One region of the Exiguobacterium sp. FD-YE-25-4 genome, then DNA from elsewhere that is predicted to be linked to it. Evidence: predicted binding sites of a transcription regulator. Region 1 holds the regulator's gene; the other holds the start of a gene.
The links. The regulator LexA, encoded in region 1, represses DNA repair genes until DNA is damaged. The targets are predictions, from matches to a motif close to CGAACATATGTTCG.
Positions count from the first base shown of each region.

Region 1 (7,714 bases):
CTAATTAATTAGTATAACACATTAAATGGAATCGTTTACTTCCTTTCGTTTGAAAACGCATCAATGAGTCCCCCTGATCAACGTTCGCGTATAACAAACATGCACATCCTATATGAAATAGGATGTGCATTCATGGTCATTCTGAGCGGTAACGTTCCTGCTCATCTTTTAATTTTTCTGGCGTTACGTCGTTTCCTTCCGGATCGACGACCTTCATTCCCATCATCTGTGATTTGAATGATTGGCGGAACGCTTGCAAATATTGTTGGCGCAGCGCTTGCTGCTCGTCCATCTCTTGTGGTGACAGACCATCTGTCTTTGCTTTGTTGGCGAGGAAATTGATTCGCTCCAACTGTTCAGGTGCTAGCATCGGGCTCGCCCCCTCTCTACTGAATTTGTCCTTCTACTGTACAAAATCAGCGAGCAGGAATCAAGTTTCTGGTACCGACACGTGCTCCAAGTAGCGCCGGTTCACGGTCGCTTTCGATACCTCATAACCAAAACCGCGGAGGGTGGCGGCAATTTCAGCGAACGTGAGTCCACGTTCACGCAATTGGACGATTTCTTCAATCGGAACTTCGATTCGGCTCCGGCCGCCCTGGTCATGGTGCTGGATATTCCGATGCGGATTAAATCCGTTCGCGACCGCCCGACGCATTCCGCGTGAAATTTTAGCGTTATGGATCTTGCGTTGATACTCTTCGACGACACTGACGATTTCGAGCACCATCTTCTCGGCGTCGGAGACGATATATTCATCGGACGACTGCATCGTCAACAAGCGCACGTTATGTTTCATGAGCGTATGCAAGATAGCGATTTTTGCATTTCCCCGTCCGAGACGGCTGTCATCGCTCACGAGCACGGCATCGAGATCAGACGTCGAGACGTGCTCCAATAGATCGAGCAGTCCCGCCCGATTGACCTCATACCCGCTCTCTTGTTCACTGATCACATCGACAACCTCAGCATCAAGACGTCTCGCCATCTGCTTCAATTCGTCCGCCTGACGACTGAGCGACGTCTCTTGGGTGGACTTGTTCGTCGATACGCGACAATAAATGACGACTCGCATCGCGTCACTTCCTTTCTTTCCATTCGCCCTCTACGATACACAGGATGAAGGGATGTTCGCAATCAGAAACGATTATTCGGCGGCGAACCACGTCGTCTTGTCGTCTTTTTTCTCATCCCGTTTAGCGAGAATATGCGCTTCGAGCGTCTCCGCCTCTGTCAAGGCGACTTCTTCTTCAATACTGTGTTCGACTTTTTGTTCGGTCACGACGACCGCTTCGTTGTCACGAAGCTCTCCGACCGCGAAAAATACGAACATACCGAATGCCAACATGCCGACTAAGATGATTCCATTGATTGTGTCTCTCATAATCATTGCCTCCTGGGAATAAGAATACACGTTCTCGAGAACGTCTGTTCGTTTATCTGTTCTCATCATAAAACAAGAACTTCTGTTCGGTCAAGCAGAAAAAAACGAACGAATGTTTGTGCGCTCATGTGTTCTTGTGTTAAACTAAACCCATAAAGAATAGGATGCGTTCGCAGGTTATTCGACATAATCGAGGTGAAATCCATTGAAAAAAATGTCAGCAAGACAACAACAGATTCTTGATTTTATAAAAGCCGAGGTTCGGGCGAAAGGGTATCCCCCTTCGGTCCGCGAAATTGGCGAGGCTGTCGGGCTCGCATCGAGCTCGACTGTACACGGTCACTTGGACCGTCTTGAGAAGCGTGGATTGATTCGACGTGATAAGACGAAGCCACGCGCCATCGAGATTTTGGATGAAGAGATGTCCGTCGTCGAAGACCACGATGCCGTCATGTACGTGCCGGTCATCGGGAAAGTCACAGCCGGTACGCCGATCACGGCCATCGAGAACGTGGAAGAACACTTCCCGCTCCCGGCTCACGTCGTCGGTTCCGACAACGTCTACATGCTCTCTGTCTCAGGAGACTCGATGATTAACGCGGGGATCTTGGATGGGGACCGCGTCCTCGTCCGTCAACAGAACACGGCCGACAATGGAGAGATTGTCGTCGCCATGACGGATGAAGGTGAAGCGACCGTGAAGCGGATTTATAAAGAAGCTTCGAAAGTTCGCCTCCAGCCGGAGAACGACGAGCTCGAAGCGATGTATTTCGATAACGTGTCGATTTTAGGGAAGGTCATCGGTGTATACCGCACGATTCACTAATGGCTAGTGGCAAGACACATACCCGTACGAATCTCGTGGCAATCGGTGCTCTTGCGATTGCCACGCCTTTTATTGACATCGATGTTCCGACCGTGTTCTTGCTTGGCGCCCTCATCGGGACGTTCTGGCTCTCCCCGGATCTCGATTTGAAGTCGGACGCCTATTATCGATGGGGACCGCTTCGGGGCTTTTGGCTCCCTTATGTGAAGATTATGCCCCATCGGTCGTTATTCTCGCATTTTCCGCTCTTGAGCGATCTGATCCGGGTCATCTATCTCGGTTTCCCGCTCACGCTTCTGCTCACGGTCACGCCGTATGAGGAAGCTGTCAGATCGTGGCTCGACCTGAACGGGGCAGCATGCTTCTTCGGACTCGTTTTCGCGACGACGCTACATACGACGCTCGACTATGCGTCCACGTTCTTCAAACGTGCGTTTTAACCAGATCGTTATGTTATACGCTAAAAAAGGGCAACCCGTCTAAATAGACAGGGTTGCCCTTTTTTGAACCGTTTATTATATGGAAGTTCAATAACTTTTATGCAACATGACATGATGTTCAGCCACTTCTCGTCCATTTACCAACAAGACGACACGATGCTCCCCTGGATAATGCCGACGGGTCGTCAAATCTGACCAGTCGTGCACTCTGGTCGCTGCAAGTCGCGCACCCCCAGCGACGGTTCTATTCGCTAGCAGGAATGCTTTACGACTCGCTTTCCCGTTGGCCTTTATAAACTCAATCGCGTATTCGATACGAATATAAGCAGCATCCCCTGGACGAATGGACACATCGTACTCAATCTCGCACGCCTCCCCTATGCGGATCACGTTCGGATGTATAGAAATCGATGCGTCGACGGTTAAATTTGTTTCCTGCGTATAACCGAATATCGTTAACGCGTCAGGATGGGCTGACTTGATCAGTGTCCGGCATCCGTGCCTAATGATCCAATCGGTATGAGGATGCTCGCCCTGCCATCGTCGCGAGACTGCGAGTACAGCTTCTGGGTGATCTTTCGAGATATCGTTGAGGTTGTTAGCGACACTTTTTCTCACATATAATGATGGATCTTCTTTTAACAACTCTAGGATCTCCAACACTGGAGCTGGGTCTTCTTTGAACATCGGTAACGATTCCGCCCACGGAAGGCGAGGACGACAACCCTCACTCGCCAAACGCCGAACATGTTCGTTCGGATGAATGGCCCAAGCTGTCATTTGGTGCATCACACGCGTTGGATCCCGCAACAAAAAAGGTCTGATGGCGAATTCAGAAGACGACTTCTGCGTGAAGAGTTCGAGCGCTGACATCGAGCGTTCCCAATGCTCTTCTGCCTGTCCATACACCGCTACAAAGTCCGGGAAAAACAAATAAGGAAAGCCGACGCAGTCATCTGCAATTTCAACCAATACGTCCAAAGCTGATTCGTAATCCTGTGGCAAATACTGACCGAGTTTTATCGAAATACGTCGAGTACGCCCTTTGAGTGCCAACGCTTCCCACGATTCATCTATGATTGATGCGATAAAAGCCTGTACGTCAAATGACGGATACACGGTTTGAATACGTCGTCCAAATTCCAACAAAAAGGTCTCATCATACACGTCTTTTAATGGTGTTGCCACTTCTCGTCCCCCTATCCCATTCCATTACATTTATAGTGATATACATTCTCCCTCATTATATTGATTAGTTGAAGCGAATTATAGAAAAAGAGTCCTGAATGAGCACTTCATACGAAGACTCGTTCAGGACTCTGATTTTAAAGGGAATATCCCTTATTAGTCGACTTAGTAGAGCGTCATGTACTGATCGCGTTCCCACTCTGTCACTTGCGTACGGAACATATCCCACTCGATTTCTTTCAACTCGAGGAAGTGCTCACCGATATGTTCACCGAGTGATTCCATGACGACTTTGTCGGTACGGAGTACTTCGAGCGCGTCGAAGAGCGTAGCCGGAAGGTCGTCAATCCCGTTAGCAACACGTTCTGGCTTGTCCATGACGTAGATGTTGCTATCGATCGGCTTCGGAGCCGCCATTTCTTTCTCGATTCCATCAAGACCTGCAGCCAAAAGCGTGGCCAAAGCGAGGTACGGGTTCGCCGCTGGGTCGACCGAACGTACTTCGATACGTGTCGAGAGGCCACGGGCCGCTGGTACACGAACGAGTGGTGAACGGTTGCGCGCGCTCCATGCTACGTAGCAAGGTGCTTCGTAACCAGGAACGAGGCGCTTGTACGAGTTGACAGTCGGGTTACAGACAGCCGTGAACGCACGAGCGTGCTCGAGAATCCCTGCCGTGAAGGCGCGAGCCGTGTCAGAGAGTTCCATTTCGCCGTTTGGATCGTAGAAGACGTTCGTGTCACCTTTGAAGAGCGACATGTTAGCGTGCATCCCTGAACCGTTGACACCGAAGAGTGGCTTCGGCATAAACGTCGCGTGAAGACCGTATTTTGCTGCGATCGTCTTGACGACGAGTTTGAACGTTTGGATGTTATCGGCCGTCGTGACCGCATCTGCGTATTTGAAGTCGATCTCGTGCTGACCTGGTGCGACTTCGTGGTGTGATGCTTCGATTTCGAAGCCCATGTTTTCGAGCTCGATGACGATCTCTTTACGGCAGTTCTCGCCGAGGTCGACCGGTGCCAAGTCGAAGTAACCGCCTTGGTCGTTGAGTTCGAGTGTCGGTTGGCCGTTCAAGTCTTTCTTGAAGAGGAAGAACTCAGGCTCTGGTCCGACGTTGAATGCTGTGAAGCCGAGCTTTTGCATGCGCTCGAGGTTACGCTTCAAATTGCCGCGCGGGTCACCGCTGAACGGTTTGCCGTCCGGCGTATAAATATCACAAATCAAGCGAGCGACTTTACCGCTGCCGTCTGTCCACGGGAAGACAACCCATGTGTCAAGGTCTGGATAGAGGTTCATGTCTGATTCCTCGATGCGTACGAACCCTTCGATTGAAGAGCCATCGAACATCATCTTGTTATCAAGTGCTTTGTCCAATTGGCTGATCGGAACCTCGACGTTTTTGATCGTACCGAGGATATCCGTGAATTGAAGACGAATAAAGCGTACGTCCTCTTCTTGTGCGATGCGTTTGATGTCTTCTTTCGTGAACGTTTTTCTGGCCATGGTGAAATGTCCCCTCTCACATTGTGTAATGGTTAGTGTACTGGCGTCATCGATAAAAACGTGACAGCTCACCTTGAATGAGCGACGTCTTATTGAAACGGCCAGCTTCTTGAAGCTGTGTTTTCAATAATTTGTGTAACTCTTGTTCAGAGATCTTCGGTGCTTCATCGACCGGTGCCTTTGGTGATTCCGCATCTTTGGCGTCCGTGTTGTCGAGCATATGACGAATCGCCGCCAAGTTGAAGCCTTGGTCGATAAAATCCTTGATCGTGAGTAGACGTTCGACATCATTAAAGGAATAGAGCCGTCGTTTCGATTCCGTCCGACTAGGCGAAATTAGACCCTGTTCTTCATAGTACCGAATCTGTCTACCTGTCAGCTGTGTCAAATCTTGAACGATTCCAATCGGAAACAACGGGTTGGAGCGACGAAATTGATCGGCCATCTCTTACCCCTCCTTTTCTGTCTCACACTGTGAGAATAATACATGACAACTTACCTGTCAATAGATGTTAAGAAAGTTAACATGACATTTCGGTTACAACTTCTGTGAGATATTGTCACGGTCAAATGTGACGAGCTCTTTCGTCCGCAATTGGCTCAAGGCGAGCATGAGCGCGACCTTGACGTGGGCGTAAGTCAATCCGCCTTGGACGTATGCCGTGTATGGAGCCCGGAGCGGTCCATCGGCCGACAGTTCAATCGATGATCCTTGAATGAACGTCCCGGCCGCCATGATGACGTCATCCTCATAGCCCGGCATATAGGCTGGTACCGGCAACGCGTGGGCATTGACCGGTGACGCCATTTGGATGCTCTGACAGAAGGCGATCATCTTGTCACGGTCGCGGAACGTCACCGATTGAATCAAATCGGTCCGGGGCGTCGTATAATGCGGGTCGGTCTCGAAACCGAGCAATCCGAGCAGGCTCGCCGTCAAGTGTGCCCCTTTCAACGCTTGGGCGACCGTATGTGGCGCCATGTAAAACCCTTGGTACATCTCTTGGAGCGAGTAGAGTGACGGACCGGCCTCGCTCCCGATGCCTGGCGTCGTCATGCGGAACGAACAGCGTTCGACGAGTTCTTTCGTCCCGGCGATATAGCCGCCCGTCTTCGCCAAGCCGCCACCCGGGTTCTTGATGAGCGAGCCGGCCATGAGATCGGCCCCGACGTGGGTCGGTTCGATCGTCTCGACGAACTCGCCGTAGCAGTTGTCGACGAAGATGAAGACGTGCGGATGTGCCGCTTTGATCTTCCTGATCGCCTCACCGATTTCTTGGACCGGGATGCTGCGACGATTGGCGTAACCTTTCGAGCGCTGGATGCCGACGAGCTTTGTCTCAGGACGAATCCGTCCGATGACGGTCTCGACGTCGATTCGGTCCTCTTTCAGCTCGACCGTGTCGTAGCCGACACCGAGCTCTTTGAGCGACCCACGGCCGTCTCCCCGAATCCCGACGATCTCTTCGAGCGTATCGTACGGCTTGCCGGTGATATAGAGCAGCTCATCTCCTGGCAACAACACACCGAACAAGGCGATCCCGATGGCGTGTGTCCCGGAGATGATTTGCGGACGGCATAGGGCGAGGTCCGCCCCGAACACGTCGGCGTAGATCGATTCGAGCGTGTCGCGCCCGATATCGTCATAGCCGTACCCGGTCGTCGGATTGAAATGGAAATCCGACACTTTGTGTTTCTTGAACGACTCGAGGACACGGTATTGGTTGAACTCCGCCGTCGCCTCGATCGTTTCAAAATATGGTTTTACCCGTTCTTCCGCCTCGGTCACGAACGGGGCCAATTCATCATAGTACGCAATCTTTTCTTGCCACATCATTGTTTCACACCTCAAATTGTTTCAGCGTCGCATATAGACGCGTGTCTTCTCTCATATATCCGACGAGTTCGACCGAACCGTCATCGAGGAACTTCTCCTCGAGACGATACATCGAATCTTTGGCCGGATGGTAATGCTCGAACGAGCGGACCGGCAAGACGACGTGTACTTTCGTCAACACATCCGCAATCTTATCTTCGATCGCGCCGATGAGCGTCTCGATATCGGTCGAATCGAGCGCCGAGATGACGAGCGGTCCGCCGACGAAGTCTCCCGTCAACCGATCTTTCTTATTGTATACCTCGAGCTGCGGCAACTCACTCGCACCGAGTTCCGACAATACCGAATTCGTCGTATCGATTTGGTTCATGTAATGCGGATTCGATGCGTCGATGACGTGCAAGACGAGATCGGCCCCGAGCACTTCCTCGAGCGTCGAGCGGAACGCGGCGACGAGTTTCGTCGGCAAGTCACGAATAAATCCGACCGTGTCCGTGATCAGCACTTTACCGCCCCGCGGCAACTCGAGCTCG
Region 1 is NZ_CM168041.1:1,648,144-1,655,857, forward strand. Features, by position in the region: gene AC13H5_RS08515 (DUF896 domain-containing protein) at 137-370, opposite strand; gene AC13H5_RS08520 (YneB family resolvase-like protein) at 431-1,075, opposite strand; gene AC13H5_RS08525 (hypothetical protein) at 1,148-1,384, opposite strand; gene lexA (transcriptional repressor LexA) at 1,590-2,210, shown strand; gene AC13H5_RS08535 (metal-binding protein) at 2,210-2,650, shown strand; gene AC13H5_RS08540 (DNA alkylation repair protein) at 2,738-3,838, opposite strand; gene glnA (type I glutamate--ammonia ligase) at 4,004-5,344, opposite strand; gene AC13H5_RS08550 (MerR family transcriptional regulator) at 5,391-5,789, opposite strand; gene AC13H5_RS08555 (methionine gamma-lyase family protein) at 5,883-7,178, opposite strand; gene hflX (GTPase HflX) at 7,186-7,714, opposite strand, start outside.

Region 2 (7,714 bases), 400 kb from region 1:
TGTCCCGTCGCGTGGATGGCCGCGACCTCTTGACCGACCGCCGCATATTTATGGGCAATCGTATCAAAGACGCGGTCCGGCAGGTCCTGGCGCTTCTTCGGCCGGTTCGTCGGCACTTGGACGACGTCCATCTGATACGTCTTCATGAACTCTTCACGTGACGTCTGCGCCGTCCCGGTCATGCCGCCGAGGAGCGGGTACATCCGGAAGTAGTGTTGAATCGTGATCTCGGCCGTCGTCTTGTTCTCTTCGGTGATGTCGATCTGTTCTTTCGCCTCGAGCGCCTGATGGAGGCCTTCCGACAAGCTCCTGCCTTCCATGACCCGACCCGTGAACAAGTCGATCAACTCGATTTTGCCTTCTTGGACGATATAGTCGACGTCCCGCTCGAACAACACGTTCGCCCGGAGCGCCTGCATCATGTAGTGATACAAGACGTGGTGCTCGGCGGAAAACAAGTTGTCGACCGAGAACAACGCCTCGATTTTCTCGATACCTTTGTCCGAGAACATGACGGCGCGCGCCTCGAGGTCGACCGTATAGTCGTCTTCCGTCAATTGGCCGAACACGGTTTGGGCGAGACGTTTCAAGCGGACGTGCGACTCGTCCTTCTGGGCAATGATGAGCGGCGTCTTCGCCTCGTCGATCAAGACGCTGTCGACTTCATCGAGCAGCGCGAAATGGAACGGACGCTGGACCCGTTCTTCCGGCGAGCCGACCAAGTGGTCCCGAAGATAGTCGAACCCGAACTCGGTCCCGACCCCGTATGTAATGTCGGCCGCATACGCCGCCTGTTTGTCAGCGAGCTCCATCTCCGGGACGTTCAGTCCAACCGTGAGCCCGAGAAACGTATGAATCTTGCCGATCTGTTCGGCGTCACGCATCGCCAAATAGTCGTTTACCGTGATGACATGGACGCCTTTCCCTTCGAGCGCCTTGACGAACGCCGGGAGAGCCGCGACGAGCGTCTTCCCTTCCCCGGTCGGCATCTCGGCGATATTTCCTTCGAGCAGCGCAAGACCGCCGATGAGCTGGACGTCATAGTGACGGAGCCCGATCGTCCGGACGGATGCCTCGCGGACGAGGGCGAACCCTTCCTCCGTGATGGCGCGGACGTCCGCACCGTCCGTGAGCCGCTGTTTCAGTTCGAGCGCGTACTGGCGAAGCGCCTCATCGTCTAAGGCGCGCATCGTTTCTTCGTACGCGTTGATGCGTTCGACTTGTTTCTTATAGGTTTTCAATCGTCGTGCCTGATCATTGGTCAATTGCTTCACAAAATCAATCACAGGATAGCCTCCATCGTCCGAAACCATATTTGTCTAGCTACCCTCCCATTATACCGGATTTTGTTTCCGCCTCGCTTTATTATTTCGGTAAATTCCAAAAAGATGGAATTTCATTCACCATCTATCCTTTTTTTAACTCTTTTCAAAATTTGTTTTCATTTTTCTATTTGAGACGGCGTGAGACCGTGATACGATGAGAAAAACAGAACGCTTGTTCGTAAAAAAGGAGAGGTGGCTATGCGACGTCGGATTTTTTGTATCGACAGCGTCTCGTTCTATGCCAGTTGCGAGTGCGCCGCCCGCAAGTTGAACCCGTACAAGACAAAGCTCGTCGTCTTATCGAACCTGCAGGACTACGGCGCCCTCGTCCTCGCCGCGACGCCGCCGATGAAGCAGCTCGGCATCAAGACCGGCTCTAGACGGTTCCACATCGACCGGTTGCCGTGGCACGAACGACGGCACGTCATCTACGCCGAGGCCCGGATGAGCCACTATTTGAACGTGTCCGTCCAAATCGTCCACATCTTGCACCAGTTCGCACCCCCCGAGGCGATCCGCGTCTACTCGGTCGACGAGACGCTCGTCGACTTGACCGGGACGGAGCGGCTGTTCGGGAACGATGCGCACGTCGCCCGCCTCATCCGATCGACCGTGTTCCGCTACACCGGCATCCCGGTCACAATCGGCATCGGACCGAACAACGTCCTCGCCAAGCTCGTCCTCGACCTGCATGGGAAGAAGACAGGTGTCGCCAGCTATTTCCTCCACGACGTCGAGAAGTTGATCCACCCGGCCCCGATCGGCAAGATGTGGGGCGTCGGGGCGAAGATGGAAGTCCATCTCCGGCGGCTCGGCATCGAGACGATCGGTGACCTCGCCCGCTATCCGCTCGAGACGCTCCATGAGAAGTTCGGCGTCATCGGCGCCGAGCTGTGGCATCACGCCTGGGGCATCGACGAGTCGCCGACGATCCTCCCGCCGAGCTCCCTGTTCGGGGCGAAGCGGCAGCGGCCCCGGACGATCGGCCACGGCATCACGCTCATGAAGGACTATGCGACGTACGCAGCCATCCGGCTCGTCCTGCAGGCGATTGCGGTCGAGGTCGGGATGCGGACGCGACAGGCCGGACTCGTCGGCGGGAGCGTCCATCTCGGCGTCCGCTACACCCGGACGAGCGAGCGGCGCGGGTTCAGCAAACAAAAAAAACTCGCCCGCTTCACAGCGGACGAGCGCGAGTTCTTGCCGGTGTTGTTGACGCTCTTCCTCGACGCGTGGGATGAGACGGAGGCGGTCCGTTACGTCTCGGTCGCCCTCGGCAAGCTCGAGCCTCGGAGTGACCACGTTCAGCTGTCGTTCTTCGAGGACGAGTGGGCCCGGGCGCGCCGCTTCGACTTCCTCGACCTCGTCGATCGCTTGAACGTCCGCTTCGGCCGCGGCACGATCCGCCCAGCATCGAGTTTACTGAAAGACAGTCCGCTCCGGACGCGGCAACGCCTCATCGGCGGACATAAACAAGGAGGTGAATCGTCATGAGCCAAACCCGCTACAAAGACCGCGGTGAATTAAAATGGATCCCGTTCCTCATGCCCGAGCACGTGGCGCTGCTAAAGAAATATTATGCCCACGTCCAAAAGATCGAGCTGCCCGACTTGGATGAGCAGTTGCTCTACTTGTGGCAGACCGAGCTCGAACGCGCCATCCGGGAAGGTGATGCCGTCGAGCTGACGCTGTTCGACAACGGTATGACCCACGTCATGCGCGGTTACGTCCACGCCATCTATTACGCCGAGCGTGAAGTCGAGTTGTTCGACACGGACGTGCGCCGCATCCCGTTCGGTCAGATTCTGTCCGTCCGTTAAGACGCGTCAATCGCTTCCTGCGTCGTCTCGAACGTGTCGACGTGGTCGAGGACGCCGTAATGTGCGAGCGTCTGGCGCACCGGTGTCGACAAGTGCGCGAAGACGACACGACGGTCGGCCGCTTTCAACTCGCGGACGACGCGGCGAATCTCTTCGACGGCCGTCACATCGATGACCGGACAGCGGTGGAAGTTGAAGATGAACACGTCAGGCTCGTCATGGATATGATGCAACACGTGCTCGAACATCTCGATCGCCCCGAAGAAGAGCGGTCCCTCGACGCTGAAGACGACTTGGCCGTCGCGCGTCACGTACCGTTCCGTCTGTTCGCGGACGTCGATCGTATCGGCCATCCGTTTCGCGAACAAGGCGAGCGCACAGATGACCCCGACCTCGACGGCGACGACGAGATCGACGAACACGGTCAGCCCGAGCGTGATCAGCAGGACGAGCGATTCGGCCGACCGATGCTTGATCATCTCGAAGACGTGATGCCGCTCCGACATGTTCCAAGCGACGCGCATCAAGATTGGGGCGAGTGCGGCCAGCGGGACATAGCTCGCGAGCGGTGCCAACACGAGCACGGCGAGGAGCACCGTCAACCCGTGGATGACGCCGGAACGGCGGCTGACGGCCCCGGCTTGAATGTTCGTCGCCGTCCGGGCGATGGCGCCGGTCGCCGGGATCCCGCCGAAGAACGGGACGACGACGTTGGCGAGCCCTTGCCCGAACAGTTCCTTGTCCGGGTTCATCTTCGTTCCGGCCATACCGTCCGCGACCGCACCCGACAACAACGACTCGAGCGCCCCGAGGAAGGCGATCGCGAACGCCGATGGCAACAGCGTCGCAATCAAATCGAGGTCAATCGCGAGCCAGTTAAACTCAGGCAGTCCGCTCGGGATGCCGCCATAGGCACTTCCGATCGTCGCGACTTCCCCTGGGACGACGAGACTGACGAACGTCGGCACGAGCATCGCCATCAATAACAGCGGCAATTTCACGGGCAGTTTCGGTACGAGCCAGAGCGTCATGAAACCGATGGCGGCAATGAAGACAGGCCATAAGCTCGCTTCATTCAACGACGTCACGAGCTTCAGTAAATTCTCGTGGAAGTGCGGCGCCTTCTGAAACGAGATGCCGAACAGTTCGTCGAGCTGGTCGACGAAGATGACGACGGCGATCCCGGCCGTGAACCCGATCGTGACAGCGCGCGGCATGAAGCGAATGAGCCGTCCGACGCGGAGCACGCTCATGAGGAACAACAGAATCCCAGCGAGGAACGTGGTCACGAGCAATCCTTCATAGCCGTGCGCGAGCATGACGCCCGAGACGATCGGAATGAAGGCGCCGGTCGGTCCGGCGATTTGGAACGTCGAGCCCCCGAACAGGCTGACGAGAATCCCAGCGATGATGGCCGTGTACAGGCCGTACACCGGTCCGACACCTGAGGCGATCGCAAACGCCATCGCGAGCGGCACGGCGACGACCCCGACAGTGATCCCGGCCGAGATGTCTTTCTGCCATCCTTGGCGTGATGTCATGAAGTTGTCCATTCTTGCATTCCTTCTTTCCATTATGTCGAAAACGAGTTCAGTGTACGCCTGTCCCTGCCCTTTGTAAACGACTCCGGCAAAACGTTAACATAATCGACAAAACAAAGACGCATCGCGATGGATGCGTCTTCGTTAGTTCGCTGGTGCCTCAACGACTTGGTCGCCCTCGTCCGCATCTTCCCCGAGCAGACGGACGTGACGGCCGAACAGCCACATGACGACGAGGTGGGCTTTCGCCTGCGTCTTCGTATAGAACCACCACGGCAGCGCCGGCACGAACTCATGGATGGCGACGAGCCCTTCTTCCGACTCCGGGAGCCGTCTGAACTCGAGCCGGCCGGTCTTGTCATCCTCACTCAACTTCGCGAACAAGCCGCCGTCGATTGAATAGGACGCCATGTCGTCCGTCGCCTCGTCCTCGAGCGACAGGTGGAGCGCGACGAGTGATGGACGAAGCAACGAAATCTCCCAGTCATCGTCTTCTTTTGTCGTCTGGATGAGCGGATACGCGAGCCGGCCGAGCCACTCAAAATACGTGTCGGCCATCCAAAGCGCCGACTTGTTCTCAGGCAGGCCGAACCGTTGAATCGAGCGGACAGTATACTGTTGCGGCGCTTTTTTCTTCTTGCCGCCACCTGACTTCTGTTTCTCTTCTTCCTCGAGCGCGTGCTCGACCGCTTCCTTGAACGGGATCTCACCTTGCTTGACGCCGGTCGTGTCTTTCGCGACCATGGCGTGGCCCATGCTCTCGACGAGCGGATAGACGGTATCTTTCGGCTCACCCGTCACGGCCATGACCCACAATCGGGACAGTTTGATCGTCGGGAACGGGAAGTCGATCATGACGCGACGTTTACCCATGACGTCAGCCGTATCTTCAATCATCTTCCGATACGTCATCACTTCCGGACCCCCGATATCGATATGATGGTCGTACAGCGCCTCGGCGCCGACGACGGAGATGAGGGCCTGGACGGCTTCACGCAAATCGATTGGATGCGTCTCCGTCTTCGTCCAGTTCGGGAGAATCATGACCGGCAACCGTTTGACGAGTTTCGCGAGAATCGGGAACGACGAGCCTTCTGGACCGATGATGAGCCCGGCCCGAATCGTCGTCACCGGCACCCCTTGTCCACCAAGAATCCGTTCGACCTCGAGCCGGCTCTTCAAGTGACGTGACAACGTCTTCGACTCTTTCGGAATGATCCCGCTCAAGTAGACGATTTGTTCGATGTCGTTCGCTTTTGTCGCCCGGGCGAAGTTATCGGCGATGAGCGCGTCCATGTCTTCGAACGTTGCCTGCGTCAGCCCGCCGTCCGGAATCATCGAGTGGACGAGGAACATGGCGTAGTCCGCCCCCTCGCACGCCTCACGCGTCTGTTCATACGAGAACAAATCGCACGACCGCCACGTGATGTGGTCCTCGTCTTCCTTGTTTTTCGTCGAGCGGGACAAGGCGATGATGTCATATTCTTCTTTTAAATGGTCCATCACGTTCGAGCCGATATAGCCGCTCGCCCCCGCGATGACGATGGTTTTCCGCATAGTGGTCACTCTCCCCTTTGTTTACACATAGAGGTACTGTACCCGTCTTGGGCTGAGATTAAATCAGTCCCGCGCCCTACAGTATGTATTGGAAAATTTATGTAAACTAGATTCAACTACAGGCGGAGGAGGAATGGCTATGGGGTTTTGGTATTTCTTGATGCTATTGATTGGTGGAGGGCTCGTGATTCGCGGTCTATTCAAAAAGAACACGAGCGGACTCATGCGGTTCGGCACTCTCGTCATCGGAGGGTTGTTGATTGCACTCGGCTTGTTCATGTTCCAAGACGGCAGTGATGCGATTGTGGCGGATTTATTGAATTTATGGTGAGTTGAAAAGGAGTCGAACGCATCGGTTCGACTCCTTTTCAACTTATAGACATAACCTCATATTTATCTAAACAAATAATGTGAATTCAAAGAATTAAATGTAGCAATGAAAATCATTAGCTTCATTTTTGCAACGTTTATTAATAAAATTATTAAACTGTTGTAAGATATTTAGATTCTCTCAAACTAAAGGCGGGGCGGGTTCCCTCAAGAATTTCTACTAATTTAGCATTAATAAACGTATTTTCTATACTACCTGAAGAATACCTAATTTCTTTAAGCGTTTTATTCATATTCGCAACTATTATTTGTTCTGCATCACATGCTATCGCGATATTGGGGTTGTGTGTAACTATAATAACTTGTCTATTTTGTTTTGCCTTTAATATGCAAGGCACTAATTTACTATACACAGATTGATTATCCAAATTATCTTCAGGTTGATCAATAATAATAGGAGCATTATCTTTACTCAATGCTAAATAAAATGTTAAAAGCACTAACCCACGTTCACCAGGTGACAATTCAGTTAAATTATTATTTTCATAAGTCAATTGAAAATCTATATTAAGATACTCCATATCTAATATATTTTTATAAAATCCCTTTTTATCATTGACAATTTTTTCCAACTTATCAAAATCTTCTTCAATTCCACAATTCACAATTTTAGATATTGAATTATACACACTTTCAAAATCGTCCCATTGAGTTTGTTCTATCATTCTTAATAGAGAATTTTCAGATTCCATCACACCTTGGAATAGACTTTGAGGTCTTTTGTTAATATGTTGAAGAGAATTTACTAACATTTTTGAATCTGGGATAAAATTTGTTTTAAATTTAATATCGTTTTTAATTTCCCCTAATAGAGTTGTCAATTTCTCATCAATTGGATTGTAGATGTTATTGTACATTAAAGAGATTTCTTCTTTTTTTATAAAAATTGCTTTTAGTATTTCTTTTCTACTTTGAATTAAACTTTCATAATCAAAATCTAATTCATTATCTAAATAATTCTTCTCAATTTTTAAGTACTCCAAAGAATTAATTACTTCAGGTTTTCCTACAATATTCTCTAAAACAGAATTCCAATTATTCATTTGATCTAAGTATTCTTGATATGCTTTATTTTTTAAGG
Region 2 is NZ_CM168041.1:2,051,828-2,059,541, forward strand. Features, by position in the region: gene secA2 (accessory Sec system translocase SecA2) at 1-1,286, opposite strand, end outside; gene AC13H5_RS10575 (Y-family DNA polymerase) at 1,524-2,819, shown strand; gene AC13H5_RS10580 (YolD-like family protein) at 2,816-3,145, shown strand; gene AC13H5_RS10585 (SulP family inorganic anion transporter) at 3,142-4,698, opposite strand; gene AC13H5_RS10590 (NAD-dependent epimerase/dehydratase family protein) at 4,831-6,243, opposite strand; gene AC13H5_RS10595 (hypothetical protein) at 6,383-6,574, shown strand; gene AC13H5_RS10600 (TrlF family AAA-like ATPase) at 6,726-7,714, opposite strand, start outside.
Region 2: the regulator LexA is predicted to act here: its motif matches at 1,491-1,504, upstream of AC13H5_RS10575 (Y-family DNA polymerase).